Regions from separate parts of the Brevibacillus sp. M2.1A genome, predicted to be linked through region 1. Evidence: riboswitches for the same ligand, from Rfam matches in the RefSeq annotation. Region 1 holds a riboswitch; each other region holds the start of a gene.
What was found. A riboswitch is a leader RNA that binds a small molecule or an ion and turns the genes downstream of it on or off. The one in region 1 is predicted to bind S-adenosylmethionine.
Positions count from the first base shown of each region.

Region 2: it holds a riboswitch for S-adenosylmethionine, as region 1 does, so the genes downstream of both, HP567_RS01340 (MetQ/NlpA family ABC transporter substrate-binding protein) here and HP567_RS21335 (homoserine dehydrogenase) in region 1, are expected to answer to the same signal.
Region 3: it holds a riboswitch for S-adenosylmethionine, as region 1 does, so the genes downstream of both, HP567_RS17740 (aminopeptidase P N-terminal domain-containing protein) here and HP567_RS21335 (homoserine dehydrogenase) in region 1, are expected to answer to the same signal.

Region 1 covers NZ_JABSUY020000001.1:4,437,615-4,443,669, forward strand. Annotated here, with positions in the region: gene HP567_RS21320 (NUDIX hydrolase) at 1-347, opposite strand, end outside; gene HP567_RS21325 (VOC family protein) at 373-1,188, opposite strand; gene HP567_RS21330 (CapA family protein) at 1,267-2,436, shown strand; gene HP567_RS21335 (homoserine dehydrogenase) at 2,499-3,764, opposite strand; SAM riboswitch class I at 3,852-3,963, opposite strand; SAM riboswitch class I at 4,028-4,134, opposite strand; gene HP567_RS21340 (hypothetical protein) at 4,230-4,367, opposite strand; cobalamin riboswitch at 4,524-4,729, opposite strand; gene HP567_RS21345 (DinB family protein) at 4,755-5,318, opposite strand; gene HP567_RS21350 (cyclase family protein) at 5,336-5,977, opposite strand; gene HP567_RS21355 (Gfo/Idh/MocA family protein) at 5,999-6,055, opposite strand, start outside.
Region 2 covers NZ_JABSUY020000001.1:295,443-301,497, forward strand. Annotated here, with positions in the region: gene HP567_RS01325 (ABC transporter substrate-binding protein) at 1-900, opposite strand, end outside; gene HP567_RS01330 (Na-translocating system protein MpsC family protein) at 1,097-1,453, opposite strand; gene HP567_RS01335 (hypothetical protein) at 1,778-2,284, opposite strand; SAM riboswitch class I at 2,579-2,681, shown strand; gene HP567_RS01340 (MetQ/NlpA family ABC transporter substrate-binding protein) at 2,784-3,614, shown strand; gene HP567_RS01345 (methionine ABC transporter ATP-binding protein) at 3,658-4,695, shown strand; gene HP567_RS01350 (methionine ABC transporter permease) at 4,695-5,357, shown strand; gene HP567_RS01355 (hypothetical protein) at 5,507-5,941, shown strand; gene HP567_RS01360 (YxcD family protein) at 5,929-6,055, shown strand, end outside.
Region 3 covers NZ_JABSUY020000001.1:3,622,117-3,628,171, forward strand. Annotated here, with positions in the region: gene HP567_RS17725 (FAD/NAD(P)-binding oxidoreductase) at 1-723, shown strand, start outside; gene HP567_RS29850 (hypothetical protein) at 726-848, shown strand; gene HP567_RS17730 (MBL fold metallo-hydrolase) at 876-2,294, shown strand; gene HP567_RS17735 (sulfite exporter TauE/SafE family protein) at 2,325-3,113, shown strand; SAM riboswitch class I at 3,165-3,291, shown strand; gene HP567_RS17740 (aminopeptidase P N-terminal domain-containing protein) at 3,441-4,703, shown strand; gene HP567_RS17745 (helix-turn-helix domain-containing protein) at 4,861-6,055, shown strand, end outside.

The DNA of each region.
Region 1 (6,055 bases):
AAGTTTTTCCAGGTGACCATCTCCAGCGCTTCCTCTACCGGAAAAAAGCCTGCCTGCAAGCATTCCGGGGTCGTGATCAATTTTCCGCCGATCGGTTTGGCTAAAAATAACGCATTGCAGAGGCTTTTCCTCACATTTTGAAAAATACCGCAAAATTTCGTCACTTCAATCTCTAAACCGCACTCTTCCTTCGTCTCTCGAATGGCTGCCTCCTTGAGAGATTCGCCCTCTTCTACTTTTCCACCGGGCATTTCCCATCCTCTGCGCGGACCCTTGATCAATAAAATCTCCTGACGCTCATTGATAATAATCGCTGCTGTGGAAATCGTATGCCGAGGTGATCCCATATGTACGCCTCCCTTTTTTAAACGACTACTCCAGCGCTGCCAGAAAGTAAGATCCTCCACCAATCTTATACTCGCTATTCTTGCATGCTCCTGCGAGCTTCGCAAAAAACGGTCTTTGCCCGCGATTTTTCCATGCCGTCTGCGCCAATCCCTCCTCAGTCGGTTGGCAAAGCACTACATTTCCCCCCGGAAGTTCAAATGCTTGGCAGATAGCCCCCAGTTTTTTATCGTGGAATACTTCGCTCTTCTCCCACCCAAACCAGCTTTGCCAACGGGCTGTCGCTTCTTCCAGATCCTTTACTGCATAGCCTACTGACTGGAGATGAGCTGCACCGTTCGGATGTGCGGCAATCATACCGCGATTCGTCAAATCTTCTCTTCTCTCTTCATCCGTTTGCGACCATTCAATGAGAAATGGCGGGAGAAGAGCACTATCTGTATCTTCGAGAAACAACATCCGCCACCGAAGCGTCGTACCATCATCACGCGTACGATTTCCCGCAACAGGTCCAGTAACCTGCAAGCCTTGGCTTCGCAGGCGCTCTGCCCACGCATCCATCTCGTTGGTCCGAAGCGCAATCTGACCGAATCCTTCCCCCTTTGCTTCATCCTCGATACATTGACGTACGAGCGGATTCTCTGATTGTCGAGCAAGCTCCTGGTGTTCAACCGCCAAAAATTCAACATAAGAAAGCCCGAAATAACTAAGGCTATTCCATGTCCCCCAAGACGCATGACGCCCTCCAGCTACCGCATGAAAACCCGCTTGGCAAAATTGTTCCGCTGCTTCCTGTGGAGTCCGATGTACAAAATGAACCAAATGATCAAAAGTTAATCGCACCTTTTTTCGCCCCTTTTTCGTATTACTTATAGGATATCAAACTTCATTTATGTAAGGATAGAAAGACAAGGGGGAAAAATGAACGAGAACAGATCAAGCCGGATACATGCTCGGCGCAAGCGCTCACGCAGAAAATGGGTACGTATGGGAAAGAACACGCTCCTATTTAGCTTGTTGGCCATCTTCGTCGTCGGAACCTACTACCTATTCCAAATTGCCATGGATGGAGAACATGCCAACCCGAACACACAGCCTACTCCTGACAATACCGCGAACCAAAAGACTTCTGTGCAGCTCACCTTTGTCGGTGACATCATGATGTCAGGAAATGTTGAGAAAACCTTACTCGCAAACAGCTATGACTACCCATATAAACATGTAAGCTCGCTCTTTTTGCAAGATGATATCACCATTGCCAATTTGGAGACGCCTATCACCGTCACAGGTGTTGCCGCTCAAAACAAGGAGTATGTCTACAAATCATCGCCACTTGCTGTTCCTGCCATGAAAAACGCGGGGATTGATGTGGTGAATCTCGCCAATAACCACTCCATGGACCAAGGAGTTCCAGGATTGTTGGATACTTTTGACGCTTTGGACGAAAACCGGATTGAATACGTCGGCGCCGGTAAAGATGCCAGCCGTGCCTATTCACCTGTATTCATAGAAAAGAACGGCATCAAGATCGCGATTCTCGGCTTCAGCAGGGTCATTCCCGAAACGAGCTGGTTTGCAGGAGATTCCCAGCCAGGTATGGCCGCTTCCTATGATCCTACACTGGCAGTGAAAGCGATCCAGGATGCGAACAGCCAAGCTGATCTCGTCGTGGTGATTGCACACTGGGGCAAGGAACGCTCCGACTATCCTGTCGATCATCAAAAAGAGCTGTCCCGTGCCTACATCGATGCTGGTGCAGATTTGATTGTCGGCGGTCATCCCCACGTACTTCAAGGCTTTGAACGATACAACGACAAATGGATTGCGTACAGTCTTGGCAATTTCATTTTTACACGGTCAAACGAACCCAAGACTTGGGAAACGATGGTCCTGCAAGCAAGCTGTACGAAAAGCGGCGATTGTGAACTGACGATGCTTCCGTTTCACGCAGAATTGGGACAAGCCGTACCCATGAATGAAAGCAATGGCGCTGCCCTGCTAAAACGCATCGAATCCATTTCTGAGAGTGTCGACATTCAAAGTGACGGGCGTGTGCAGCCACGTGCTAAAGCAGTGGAGACTGCCCCCTGACAAAAGAAGCCGTGTTTCCAGATACCTAGAAATACGGCTTTTCTTCATATGATTCCTCTTCCTTACGCAGATTCAAGAACAGGGAAGCAGCGCACTTCTAAGCCAAAATCATTTTTCAACAAAGACTCATGCTCTTCACTGATTCCTGTCACGATCAAGCCTGCGCGCAAGACGCCACCCAAATCGAATTGGACTTTTAGCTTATGTACGTTCACTCCTGCCTGCTGAAGGAAATGCAAGACTCGGTCTGGCGTCGCAGTATGACATGAGCCCTCAAGATAACACAGGACGTGTTCTGCCGAGTCCGATGTAGCTCCAGCTTTGTCAGCCGTTTTTTCTTTCCAGGTAGGATGCGGCGTGAATGGCTGTGTCAATAAATAGGCCAAATCCTCCACGACTGCACTTGCTGTAGGAAGCTCTCCCGCCCCTCTTCCTGTAAACAGCAAGTCTCCCACGATGTTGCCGGATAGCTGGACAGCATTAAATGCGTCGTGGATTTGCGCCAACGGATGGCTCAGCGGAAGCATGGTTGGTTCAACAGATAGGCGAATTCCTTTCTCAGCTTGATAGGCCTGTGCGATCAGCTTGATCCGATACCCCAGCTCGCTTGCAATCCGAATGTGACCTACTGACAAATCTGCAATTCCTTTACGAACAACATCCGCTAAAGGCAGCGATTCTCCGTAAACAAGCTGTGCCAAGATATACAATTTGTACATAGCATCGAAGCCTTCTACATCCGAACGAGGGTCTGCTTCCGCATAGCCCAGCTCCTGCGCTTGCTTGAGCACCTCCTGATATGAGAGCTGCTCTGCTTCCATTTTCGTCAAGATGAAGTTCGTTGTTCCGTTGAGAATACCGCGAACACCTTGGATATCATTCGTGCGAAGGAACTGCCTCAGCACACTCAAGATCGGGATGCCCCCTGCCACACTCGCTTCATAGGCAAGATGCACTTGATGCTGATTTGCCAAATCGACTAGCTCTGTTCCTTTTTTCGCCAGGAGCTCTTTGTTGGCAGTTACCACATGGCAGCCCTTTTTGATCAAAGCACGAACGTAGTCATAGGTAGGTTCTACACCACCCATGACCTCCACCACGATATCCACATCGCTTCTCAATACATCCTCAAAATCTGTTGTCAATAAAGCCGGGTCGACATGAACCGCCCGCTCTTTTTCCGAGTCACGCACCAATGCCTTGACGATTTCAATTCGTTTACCCAGACGAGTAGCCAGCTTCTCCTGTTGCGAGCGAATCGTTTTGATTACGCCTCCACCCACTGTCCCCAATCCCAATAATCCTACGCGTACCACTTCTGCACTCATTCTAACCACCCCATACCCCGAATTTTGGATAAAAAGAAGAAGCCATCTTCGATAAGAAGAAGGCTTGTAAGTAGCTAATGCTCCCCCTCCTTATCTCCCAGGACGTATATGTCCTGCAGGAATTGGCACCTTGTCACAAAATATGCGTGACGGTTGCCGGGCTTCATCGGGCCAGTCCCTCCACCTCTCTGGATAAAGAAAATATGAAATTAAAAAACCTTCTTCGCTAAGAAGAAGGTTCATCTACCAATGGAGTAACCCGCTTCTTATCTTTCGAGACGAAACGTCTCGCAGGAATTGGCACCTTGTCGCTATATGCAACGGTTGCCGGGCTTCATCGGGCCAGACCCTCCACCTCTCTGGATAAGAACCATTTATGCTGTTGAGCTTTATTCTAAGAAATTCCAAGGCAAGCGTCAACAAAATTCTTTCTTTTCTGATTGCAAGCTGATTTTGGCAAAGCTTTCAGTTGTAGGTGAACAGGCTTTCTACCTCTTCCATACTGCAGCAAGTGCAATGAAACACGCCCTCGTGGCAGTCCTCAGGCAGCTCCTTTTCCTCAACATATCCGCACCATTGGCAAATAAAAACTTGAATCATCATACGCCCTCCTCCTCTTTTATCCTGCCCAAAATAAAAAAAGCATTTTCCGCTCGACCGTGACGATCGTTAGAAAATGCCAGAAAAGGAGGGACGTACTTGTCCACTCGCTGTTTTTCGCAAGCCATCTCTAACACCTCCCTATCTCCCGTAGGTCTATCAGTGTTGTCGAAACAGGCAGGTCTCCTGACTATGGGTTCATCGTCTAGCGTCGCCTTCCCCGTCTATTTGGATAGACCAGTGGCTTGTTGGACGCTGACTCCCCTCTTACAGTGGCGGGACCGTGTCGGATTTGCACCGAGCTTCCCTATTATCCTTGGGGCGAATTGGTAACGCCCTAAGGAACCTGTTTCCACCTATGAAATTGTCTTTTCTTGCTACTCTCCTCAGTTATTTTTCCGTGTATTGCGAACCTTGTTCGTGGGCCAGTTGCCATTCCTTCCCCAAATACCGCTCTTTCAAAATGGTAGTGTGGTGAGCTTCATGTCCAGCAATCACGTAGGCCAATGTCCTTGCAGATAGTTTGTTTCCGTTGGCAAGTCCTGTACGCGTCCATGCTTCCGGAGAGATTCCGCGGACCTGCGCGATGGTGGAAGCACGAACAGCCTTGTACTCTTCCAATAAATCTGAGAGGTCTCTTAGTTGAAAGCCCCCGTGTTCAACAAAAGCATTCTCATCAAAACCGACGAGGGGTGTCTGATCTCCTCTCGCAATTCTCAACAAGCGATAGCTCATGATGCGTTCTGTATCGACGAGATGACCCAAAACCTCTTTTACCGTCCATTTGCCTGGTGCATACCGATAATCAATTTGCTCGGGCGCAAGTGAGGAAAATAATGCGACTTGCCTCTCTCCTTGTTGTGTGAGGATCGTTTGCAGCTCCCCCTCCGGTACAAGTCCAATATAATAGTCAAAATAAGCAGCGTATTCATCCCGCTCTGGTCGTCTGAGCATACGTTTCCCACTCCTCGTCATTCAGTTTCGATAGACAAATTGCTATGTAAACCTTCAAACAATAGGACCCTTGCCGGGGCTGCATCGGTGCCAATCAGCTTGAGTGGGGCAGCTACCAGAAAGTACTCGCCTGGTGGGACCTCTGCTAGCCGCAAGCCTTCTATGACAATGACTCCCGCTGCAAACAGCTTTTTATGTGTGGGGTGACCCTCCTGGCTACGTTCGATTCCAAGTGCATCAGTGCCAATGCCCCGCACCCCCAGCTCACTTACATATTCTGCACCTTCCTCTGACAGAAAGATGAATTCAAAAGAGAACGCCTCTTCAAAAGAGTTTTTCGTTTTAAACAGGACAAAATCTCCTCGCGCAAGATCGAATCTCTCCAAGTCAGCGCGTGTGATCCTGTCTTCTACCGCTGTGAGATCGAGAACCTTGCAATTGCCAACTAGCTTCTCCAAGGAAATACTCTCAAATGTATCGCCAGCATTCACCATGTGCAGGGGAGCATCCACATGGGTACCCGTGTGAAGGTCCATATCGATTCTCGATTCGGTTACATACCCACTGGTAGCCGTATGTATTTTCGGCTGCTTTTCCGGCTTGTTTTTATATACCGTCATTCCTTCGTACACGGTGGCGGTTACATCATACATTTTCATCCCAAACCCACTCCCCTTTGCCTACTGTTTTTTTCGATCCGCTGGAAAAGCAATGCCCATCTGTCTTCTCGCTTCATC
Region 2 (6,055 bases), 4.1 Mb from region 1:
TGCTGTTTTCTCCTGAACTTCCTTGCTCAGCTGGTAGTTGATGAAGTCTTCTGCGAGTGCTTTGTTTTTCGAGCCTTTTACGATGTTAACCGTATTCATGACTGCATATCCGCCGCTTGCAGGTTGTACGAAAACAGCTTCTGGAACAGCGGCTTTGATGTCTTTGAAGTACATTTCCATAATAGGTCCTACGCCGATTTCTTCTTGTCCAAACATGTTCACGTATTCGGAAGTCTTATCGTAGAACTTCACGACACTTTTGTTGACTTCTTTCATTTTCGCGAAGGCTTGATCCTCGTTGAATTCCTTGCTGCCCGCGACCGCAGAAGCACTGTCGAGAACCATCGGGCCTGTCGTGGAAGTAATGCTTGGCAGTGTCAGCTTGCCTGTCAGCTCAGGGTTCCACAGATCTTTCCAATCTTTGATTTCGGTTTTTACGAGCTTTGGATTGTAGGCAATCCCGAATTGGCCAATCGTGTAAGCTGGACCGTATTCCTCGCCCAGTGGTGCTTTGGCGATGTCGTAGATTTGATCCAGGTTCGGGATTCGGCTGCGGTCGATTTTTTCAAATGCGCCACTCTCAATCCCTTGCTGTGCATAGTAGTCAGAGAGGTAGATCAAGTCTACATCGGAGCTTCCTTGGCGAATTTTGTTCAGACGCTCTGCGTTGTTCCCGATTTCCAGTACGATTTTCACGTTATGTTCTTTTTCAAACGGCTCATATACTTCTTTGCGGAAAAAGTCTTCGGAGAAGCCCCATGTGGAGATGACCAGCTTTTGTGGCTCGCCCTTGGCTTCACCGCCAGCTCCTCCCGCTTGTGGTTGATCATTGCTGCCACAGCCAGCGAGAGCCAGTGACATCATAGAGAAAGACAGGATTCCAGCAAGTAATTTTTTCATCGTAATTCTCCTCCAGTTGGGTTCAATTGATGACAAAATATGGTGATACAATAAAAAGAAAAGTACCCTTGATTAGAACGTATCATTCTAAACAAGAGCACTTTTCTTCGTAAACAAAGAGAAGTGACACCCGTTTTACGCAAAGTCTACGGTCTCCCCTTAAGATAGATCAAAAGAGAAAATCCGAACGATTGCGTCAGGTATTCAGTTCTGATTCAGCTAAAATAACATTCGTGATCGCCCACTGCGTAGGCGCATCATAGTCCCTCAGCACGGCTTCCAACGGCAACCCCATCTCTTCTTCCAGTCGTTCTCTCAGTTTCTTCTTATAAAGAAGGGACATGCGAAAATCGACTTCGAGCTTGAGGGCCGGCGCTTCTCCTTCCAACGCTTGTGAGCGCGGAGAGCGACGATGCTTGGCTTGGAACGTAATCATCTGGTTTTCAATCGTGACTCGGAGCAAAGTCGTTCCAAATCCGAACAACTCTTTTGCTATCTCATTATAGATGGCAGACAGCTTTTTTCTGGTTTCATTGGAGTCCACGAGAGTCATGTCATCACCTGCGATAGCTGGCATAGAGTTCATTCGCTCTCATTATACAAATGATTTTTCGATTCTTCAATAGAATATTCGTATTTAGATCAATTTCATATAATTGCGTGAATTGCTCTGCCGCGATTTACCGGACAGGGGACTATGCGATACCTTCTGCCCCTCCCCCCTTTCAGGGTGGGCAGTTCTCTCGTGGTCTGTCAGAAAATTAAATTTCAGATTTTTCTATCCCCACTTGGAGGCGAGTACAACGCCAAAAAACATCTCGATTCACCATAAACAGTGAACCGAGATGTTTTTTCGTTTTTGGTATTTTGTTATGTGTTACAGCTCATTCTGGTGTTGTGCTATTTTTACTGCAACTTTACCTTCCATGTTCTCATCTGACGAAAGCGAAACTGTATGCGAACCAGTTCCCCATGGCGAGCTACTTATTTCAATTTTTTGATTACCATAAGGTGGTACTCTAAAGAACATTTTCTGACTACCGGATGAATCAGTAACGGACACTTTGATCTCGTAGGTTCCACTATTATATACCCACACTTTAACCCAACCATAGCCCTCTGGAATATTAAAATTTTTGGAATCCGTTTTGGCATTCTTAATTGGCACGTCATCAATCGGTCTTTCAGATCCCATAGGTTCCAATAACTTCAAATAAGATTTTGCGGAATTATCCTGATATTTAACCTGATTAACCTTAACGTTACTCTCCGGATATTTTTCTTTTACAACTGCATCATGTGATGATGCCATAGCACTAGATCCAATAGATAGACTGCTAAGTAAAAGAGCTGCTGCAATTGTACCTTTAACAGATCTTTTCATAATAATCCTCCATTACTAGTAATTTGGAATTATCTTCCTATTAAGTATGTTACATGGTAATAAATGGAAAATCAAGAATTTATATGGAAAATATTTGAAAAACAATAGACTCTCATCCCGCCCGATTGGTGGTTGTACAGGAGTAATGCGAAAGGAAGGTAGAATCACCACATTTTTCGCAAATATCGCATTCATTTGAAAAAAACTTTGACATCCATGTTGGTGCAAGATATAATCCAACTATTCGAATAAGGATTAGCGATTTTATCTTTCGTTAAAATTTCATAGCACATTCTCTTATGAAGAGAGGTTGAGGGACTGGCCCTATGACACCTCGGCAACCTATCGCAAACGATATGGTGCCAAATCCAGCGGAATTTATTCCGACAGATAAGAGAGGTATTGTTGCAGTGTGTTTACATACTCGCAGTTTTCGCCTCTTCTGTCGGAAGAGGCTTTTTTCGTTTCCATCTTACATCCAGAGAAAAGGGGTATTTTCATGAAAAAGACTGGTCTACTGCTCACTACACTGCTGCTCGCTGCATCGCTCGTAACGGCTTGCGGTGGTAAACAAGAAGCTGCGCCTGCTAACGGTGGCACTGCTGCTGAACAAACCTCACTCAAGGTCGGCGTCACTGGCGGCCCGCACGAAGAGATTCTCAACAAAGTAAAAGAAGTCGCCAAAGGCAAAGGACTCGACGTCGAAGTCGTCGTTTTCAACGATTACGTACAGCCGAACCAAGCTCTCGATAAAGGAAATCTCGATGTAAACAGCTTCCAAACCATTCCGTTCTTGGCGAAGTTCAATCAGGATCACAAAACAAAGATCGTCGAGGTCGGAAAAACCGTGACGTATCCAATGGGTCTTTACTCCACCAAGCATAAAAAAGTCGAGGATATCCCGGCAGGCGGTGTTGTCGGCATTCAAAACGACCCGACCAACCGAGCACGCGCCTTGCTGCTCTATCAGGCAGCTGGCTTGATTAAGCTCAAGGATGGCGTGGGTGACAACGCAACACCATTGGACATCGTGGAAAATCCGAAAAATTTGCAATTCAAAGAGCTGGAGGCTGCTTTCCTGGCACGCTCGCTGAGCAACGTAGAGGTTGCTTCGATTAATACGAATTTCGCAATGGAAGCTGGCTACTCTCCGAAAAAAGACGCGATCTTCGCTGAGAAGGCTGACTCTCCGTACGTGAACATCTTGGCAGTCAACGAAACCAACAAAGACAACCCTGCCGTCAAAAAGCTGGTGGACATCTACCGCTCGGAAGAAGTGAAAAAATTCATCGACGAGCGTTTTGAAGGAGCTGTACTGCCGTCCTGGTAAGATCGACGCCAGGAACATCAAGAACCCACAAGGAGAACTCGTTATGATACAGCTAACCGATATTCATAAGTCGTATCAAGTAGGAAACAAGCAGGTAAAAGCATTGAAGGGCGTATCCCTGCAGGTGGAAAAAGGGCAAATCTACGGGGTGATCGGCTTTAGCGGAGCGGGGAAAAGCACCCTGCTCCGTACCATCAACCTGTTGGAGAAGCCAACTAGCGGTTCTGTGATCGTCAATGGCCAGAACATGCTGACCCTCAAGGAAAAAGAGCTGCGGCAAGCTCGCAAAAAGATCGGGATTATTTTTCAACACTTCAACCTGCTCTCTTCCTATAATGTCTTTGACAATGTGGCGGAAATCTTGCGGATGAATCGCGTCCCCAAAGATGTCATTAAGCGCAAGGTAGAAGACCTTCTCGGCTTGGTTGGCTTGTCTGATAAAGCAAACGCTTATCCTTCTCAGCTATCCGGTGGACAAAAGCAACGGGTGGGCATCGCTCGTGCGCTTGCGACTGATCCGGAAATCCTGCTCTGCGACGAAGCGACTTCCGCTCTCGACCCGCAGACGACCGAATCGATTCTCGAGCTGTTGCTCGACATCAATCGAAAGTTTAACCTGACTATCGTGCTGATTACACATGAAATGCAGGTCATCAAAAAAATCTGCGACCAGGTAGCTATCATGGAAAACGGTGTCGTCATCGAGCAAGGCTCTGTTCTGGATGTGTTCAGCAATCCGCAAGAGCAAACGACCCGCAATTTTATCAAAACGGTTTTTGACGATCAGGTACCACAGGAGATTTTGTCCAAGATAAAAGAAACCGGACCTGTTTCCAAAATTGTTCGCGTTGCCTTTCGCGGAGATGCCGCTCTCGATCCAGTTCTAGGCACCTTGTCCGCACGCTTTCCGATTAGCACCAATCTGTTGTACGGCTCGATTACGACCATTAAGGGAACGGCGCTCGGCATTTTGCTATTGCACATTTCTGGTGAAGACCAGCCCATTCAAGACGGCATTCGCTTCTTGCGGGAATCCGTCTACCGCGTAGATATTGTGTCACCAGAGGAGGTGCGGAGCTAATGGAGCGTCTGATTGAAATGATTCCGGTATTCGGGCAATCCCTGCAAGAGACTGTTATCATGGTCGGGTTTTCGTTGTTCATTGCGACATTGATCGGGATTCCGCTCGGGATTTTGTTGGTCATCACACAGGCGAATCACCTTTTCCCGAACAAGATCATCTATCACACCCTGAATACGCTCATCAACATTGTGCGTTCACTGCCTTTTATTATTCTTATGGTTGCGATCATTCCTTTTACAGAGTTGATCGTGGGCACCTCGATTGGGATTGAGGGAGCCATTGTGCCGCTCATCGTCTATACGACACCTTACATCTCACGCCTGATGGAAACGGCCCTGCATGACGTAGATCGCGGCGTGATCGAAGCGTACCAAGCGATGGGTGCATCCCGGACGCAGATTATTTTTCGCATCATGCTGCGTGAAGCACGACCTGGCATCGTCCTCTGCCTGACGATTGCGACCATCGGTTTGATCGGTGCCACTGCTATGGCGGGCGCAGTGGGTGCCGGTGGATTGGGCGATCTCGCCTTGCGATACGGCTATCAGCAATGGGATATCGAAGTCATGATCATTACCGTCATTATCCTCGTCGTTTTGGTCCAGCTCATTCAATCGTTGGGTAACTGGGCAGCCCGAAAACTGAAAAAGAGCGCGTAAATCGAAGAACCCCTGACGAAATCGCTTGTCAGGGGCTTTTTTGTAGGTATTTAGACTGATCGTCACTGAAAGTTCGTTGGTATTTCGCTCGATATTCATGTAGACTTATATATACAAGTCATTTTAATGAGAGGGGCTACTCAAATAACATGAAAAAACTCATCATGATGTTGGTTGCCGTAATGCTCGTACTCGCTCCGGCCGGAGGATTCATTGATCATGCCGATGCGAAAGGTTATAAGTCCGGGAAAAAATCTTTTAACTCTAACACGGCTCCTACCAATACACAAACAACCAACAAAGCCGATTCAAATGTAAACGCAACAACCAATAAAGGTACCACAACAACTCCTGCTGCTACCGCAAGCAAAAGCGGCGGGTTCATGAAAGGTCTCCTGATTGGCGGTCTGGCTGGTTTGCTGTTTGGAAGCCTGTTCGCTGATATGGGTATTCTCGGCTCCATCCTTGGCTTCATGATCAACCTGATGGCGATCCTCGCTGTGATTATCCTGATCCGCAAAGCGTTCGTCTACTTCAAAACCAAGCGCGCGAAAGAACAGGAACTGAACGCATGGAAAAGATAACTTTTTCTGAACAAGATATCATTAATGCAATCTGCATTCATGCAGCTAACAAAAAGCAGTTGAAGCCACAAGACATCTCCGTCGAGCTGATGTGGGACGAGGAGTATGGCTTCT
Region 3 (6,055 bases), 820 kb from region 1:
CCGAATTCACCCGTAAAGTGTGGCGGGGCCCCTCAGAAAATCATGTATTTGGCCGATGACTACTTTCGCAAGCTACAAGTTCGCAATCAGTCACAGATCATTTTTGCATCGGCAAAGGGAAGTATTTTTGACGTTCCAACGTATGCTAATACCCTCAACAACGTCATTCGTCGAAAGAACATCGAAACGAGATACAAGCACAACCTATTGGAAGTGCGGGCGGATACGAAAGAAGCTGTATTCGAGAAGCTGGAAACCAAAGAGCAGGAAGTATGGAAGTATGACATGCTTCATGTGACCCCTCCCATGAAAGCGCCCGATTTCATTGCAAACAGCGCATTGGCAGACACAGGAGGTTGGGTGGATGTCGATCCATTTACACTTGTGCACACAAGGTTTCCCACTATTTTCGGTATTGGCGATTGCACGAATCTTCCCACGTCCAAAACTGGAGCTGCGATTCGCAAACAGGCACCAGTCGTCGAGAAAAACCTGCTCGCGCTGATCAATGGGACTCCATTGGCTGCCAAGTATGACGGTTATACATCCTGCCCACTCGTAACGGGGTACAACAAACTCGTGCTAGCCGAATTTGATTACAACCTGACACCGTGTGAAACCTTTCCTTTTGACCAATCCAAAGAGAGATTCAGTATGTACCTGATGAAAAGAGAACTGCTTCCCATCCTTTATTGGAATGGCATGCTTAAAGGATTGATGTAAATGTGTCCACGCAAGTAGAGTATGGCGTGGCTGTCTTCCAAAAAGCAAAAGTGCGAGCCGAGCGTAAAAGCGAATCTGTTTCCGTGGCGCTTCTCGAAGTTCTCGCGGAAAAATTAAACGAATAAGAGATGTTGTAAAGGGAGGAATGAACCATGTTATTGCGTTACTTTTTTGATGAGAAATTGGCCCATGCATCCTATCTGGTTGGCTGCCAAAAAACCGGGGAGGCGATTGTGATCGATCCTGCCCGTAATCTGGCTCCTTATTTTCAAGTCGCCAAAGCAGAGGGAGTTACCATTGTAGCCGCCACGGAAACCCACATTCACGCTGATTTTGTATCTGGTGCGAGGGAATTGGGGGCAGTTCACCAAGCGAAGCTGTTTTTATCCAATGAGGGCGATGAAGACTGGAAATATCAATACTTGGAGGGTTTGGACCATCAGCTTGTCCACGATGGAGATCGTTTTTTTATCGGAAACTTGCTATTTGAAGTTATGCATACGCCTGGCCATACGCCTGAGAGCATCTCCTTCCTTTTGACTGACCTTGGAGGGAATGCAGATCGCCCCATCGGGATCTTCACGGGAGATTTCGTCTTTGTCGGCGATATCGGCAGACCGGATTTGCTCGAAAAAGCGGCGGGAATGAAGGGTACGTCCGAGTCAGGTGCACGAGACATGTTCCAGTCCCTCCAAAAATTCAAGCAACTGCCGGATTATATGCAGGTATGGCCAGCTCATGGCGCAGGAAGTTCTTGCGGGAAAGCACTGGGGGCCGTGCCGTCTTCTACCGTCGGCTACGAAAAGCTCTTTAACTGGGCGATGTCACACTCTAGTGAAGAGGAATTCGTTCAGGCACTCCTTGATGGACAACCAGAGCCGCCAACGTATTTTGCAGTGATGAAACGCGTGAATAAGGAAGGCCCTGCTTTGCTCAAGGAACTCCCCGTTGTTCAAGAGTTCAACTCGCTTGAAGCGGTCAAGGAATCGGTGGAAAACGGACAGCTGATCGATACGCGTCCTTTTCAGAAATTTGCGAAGGGGCATCTGGCGGGAACTCTTCACATTCCTTTTAACAAATCATTTGCCAACTGGGCGGGCTGGATTGTCGATTACAATCGCCCGGTTCACATTCTGGCCAACCCAGATGAGCTGGACGAGATTTTGCAAGCCCTGCATTCCGTAGGGATTGATCATGTCACAGGCTATATCGACTGCGGCAAGTTAATGGAAAGGGAAGCGTCTTCGCTCGAGACAATCGAGGAGGTAACACCGCTGGAGATTGCAGACCGCGTGGAAAAAGGAGAGGTTCACGTAGTAGATGTTCGTAATTTGGCTGAGTGGAAGGAAGGACACATTCCGGATGCACAGCACATCATGCTCGGTACACTCGCCGTGCGGCTGGATGAGATTCTTCGCGAAAAGCCACTTCTCGTACAGTGCCGTTCCGGTGCCCGATCCGCTATTGGCGCCAGCATTCTGAAAGCAAACGGATTCAAAGAAGTGATGAATTTGAGCGGCGGAATATTGAAATGGCAACGAGACGGCTTGGCAGTCGTAGAACTAGGATAAAACGAAGCGAGGAGTTGCAAGGGTGAGCCTATGACTATCGACCTCGTAATCACACTGTTTGTTATCGGTTTCGCGGGATCATTTATCTCTGGTCTCGTCGGGATCGGGGGCTCCATCATCAAGTATCCGATGCTTCTGTACATTCCGCCTGCCCTTGGATTCGTTGCTTACACAGCTCACCAAGTATCCGGAATAAGTGCCGTCCAAGTATTTTTTGCCACCCTGGCTGCTGTTTGGACTCTACGCAAAGATCAGCTTATCCATTACCAGCTCGTTGTGTACATGGGAAGTGCCATTATTGTAGGGAGCTTGCTTGGAGGATATGGAGGAAAATATCTTTCAGCAGATGCCGTCAATATCGTCTACGCCATTCTGGCCACCATTGCTGTAATCTTGATGTTCCTGCCAAAAAAGCGAATGGACGAATGTGAACAGACGACCGAGATGATCTTTCATAAGCCAACAGCTGTATTATCCGCTTTGATTGTCGGAGGTGCCTCTGGAATTGTAGGGGCAGCTGGCGCTTTTATTTTGGTTCCCATCATGTTGATCATCCTTAGGATACCGATAAGAGTTGCGATTGCTTCCTCTCTTGCCATCAACTTCCTTTCTTCCATTGGATCGACCATAGGAAAATGGATGGCAGGGGATATATTGTTTTGGCCATCCGTGATCATGGTATTCGCCAGCATCTTGGCAGCGCCGCTCGGTACAAAGGTCAGCAAACGTTTGGACACCCGGATTCTCCAAACCATTCTAGCCTTGTTGATCCTAGCCACGACAATTAAGATTTGGGCCGACATTCTTGCATTTCCATAAATAATAAAGAAAAATAAAAGAATGTTCTATGAAATTACATTTCATAGAACATTCTTATCGAGAGTGGTGGAGGGACTGGCCCGATGAAACCCGGCAACCTTCGTAATCTACGGTGACAAGGAGCAGTTTGCATAAAGCAACTGCTCTTTGTTGAAACTCGTTTCCCAATTGATGAAAGTATCCTAAAATAAAGAAGAAAGGAGGATACTTTCAAACTGAAATCGGCAGAAAATTATCAGACTATACTGAACTTGAAGCGATCAAGAACGCTTTTCACAATCGATATCAATCCGTGAAGAAACTCACGAACGAAGGGGTATCAAACATATGACAAACACCATACATTCAATAGAATTCATCAAGCGCCGTCAAAAACTCGCGGAAAAAATGCCTGACCACAGCGCACTTGTCCTCTTTTCAGGGGTTGTCAAGACACGCAGCAATGACGATAAATATCTGTTTTCACCAAACCGCAACTTCTATTATCTAACGGGCATTGCGCGCAGCAACCTCATTCTCATGATCACGAAACGCGCTGGTATCGTAAACGAAACGCTATTTCTTCAGCGCCCAAATGAGCTGGAAGCGAAATGGACAGGGGCGGTCTTATCCGATCAAGAGGCGAAGGAGCAATCTGGTATTGAACACTTCGACTATCTCGATGAGTGGCTGGAGTCATTTGGAGTCTTTGTGAGGCGCTGCGAAGGCAAGTCCTCACTCTATCTTGACTTGTATCGCTATCAGTGGAGCGACGAGCTGACCCCTGCAGACAATTTTGCCGAAGACGCGCAGAAGAAATACCGGACCCTTCAAATTCACGATGCGGGCCCATGGCTGAAAGAACTGCGTATGTTGAAGAGTTCGGCCGAAATCGAAGAGATCAGACGTGCGATTACGATCACGGATGAAGCAATCCGGCGCATGTGGTCGTATGCACGTCCTGGAATCATGGAATATGAACTAGAGGCGCACTATGATTTCACGTTGAAGTCGCACGGTGTTCGCGAGCTTCCTTATTTACCCATTATTGCTAGTGGCGTCAATGCTACTATCTTGCACTATGAAGCGAATAATCAGCGTGCGGTAGATGGTGACTTGGTCCTCCTCGACCTCGGTGCAGCATCGAATTACTATGCGGCTGATATTTCGCGAACGTTTCCCGTAAATGGTCGCTTTACTGAACGACAGAAAGCGATCTATCAACTCGTGCTCGAAGCAGAAATCAAGACCATCGAAGCAGTGAAGCCTGGTGTCACACTTTCAGAACTCAATGATGTTACGAAACAGGTCCTGACAGATGGTCTGCTACGTCTCGGTCTCATCCAAGACAGCAGTGAGCTCTCCAAATACTACTATCATTCCGTGTCACATCACCTTGGACTAGATACGCACGATTTCTCAGATTACAATGTTGGCTTGCAGCCTGGTATGGTGATCACGATTGAACCAGGTCTGTACATAGAGGAAGAAGCCATTGGGATTCGGATTGAAGATAATGTGTTGGTAACAGCAGAGGGCTGTGAGATACTCTCGTCACAGATCCCGAAGGAAATCGAGGAAGTGGAAATGTTGATTGGGAAAAAGGAATAGCGAAAGCTTAATGTAACCATAACAAGCTCTGTTATGGTTACTTGCATGTGAACATCTCCTTACAAAAACTAGTAAAACGATAAAGAAATGTCTAATGCATCTTCCAAAAAAAACCATTTGATTGTAAAATAAAGTAAAACCAAAAGGGTGATCCAATATGGGGGGACTGCTAGGGACATTGCACCAGTCGCTGCGGTCAGAAATCGAACAACATCGGCGAGCGCGCGGTTATACATTAAGCAAACTAGGGGATTTAACTGGTATTAATCCGGGGACATTGAGCGAGATTCTAAATGGGAATCCACCTCGGGCTATCACAATAGGTCAATTAGATGCGCTCGCTTCGGTGTTTGGCTACGAGCCAGGCTGGATGTATGAACTATATCCCGATGAATGTTTATATGAAGGGAAAATTTCGCGCCCCCGATTGATACCTTATTTGATTCGAAGCGCTGAGAATGGGCGAAAGGATTGCATTGAAGCTGTTGCCTCCCAATTGTTGGAGAATCCAAAAAATATTTCCATCCTTTTTACTGTGGCAGAGCAATTATATGAGGAGGGAAAATTGGGAAAGGCGGTGCCATTCTATGAGTACGTAATTGAGAACGAGAAAGATAGCTACTCAACCCAGTTTGTGATGAGTCACTACCGATTATTTCAGGCAATTCTCGGGACAAATGCCGATGAAAATGAGAAGGCTGTTATTCGCTTTTCATTATATCGAAAGCGATTACCTGAAACGGATCAATTAGACGCTTTATTAAATTTGGCGAAGGTTTGTTTCACTTTGCAAAAATGGAGTGAAGCAGAAACTTACGCAGATGAGCTACGAGAGCTTTCCAAAATTATTTATCAAGATAAGCTGCAAAAACGCAGAAAAAATCGAGCGGCAGAGTTGATAAAAACAGAACGCCCACTCGTCTACTACTATGGAATGGGTTATTTATATAAAGGATTAGTCTTACAGATGCAAGGCGCTTATTCACACTCGAAAGAATATGTACAAGCATACGCCGATTTATATTGGTTTGAACTTCTGGACGATGAAGGGTTACGAATCGTTGAGCGGTTTGCTGTCTTTGCGAAAGCGAATTTTTACACACTGGAAGTATTAATGGGAAATGAAGATATCATTAAGGAATACACCGACTATCTGGCGGAGCAGCCTGATGAAATACTTCCGGGCCTCGTTACAATTATGGAAGCTGCTAATAAATATCATTTTTGTGTCGATGAGGTTTTATTACGCCTCTCTGAAGATATTGGTAGATTCCATGAACGAACATTGTTGGTTAATATGGTTCAGCACCTCCAATATCGATATCAGAAAGCAATATATGATTTTACAAAGT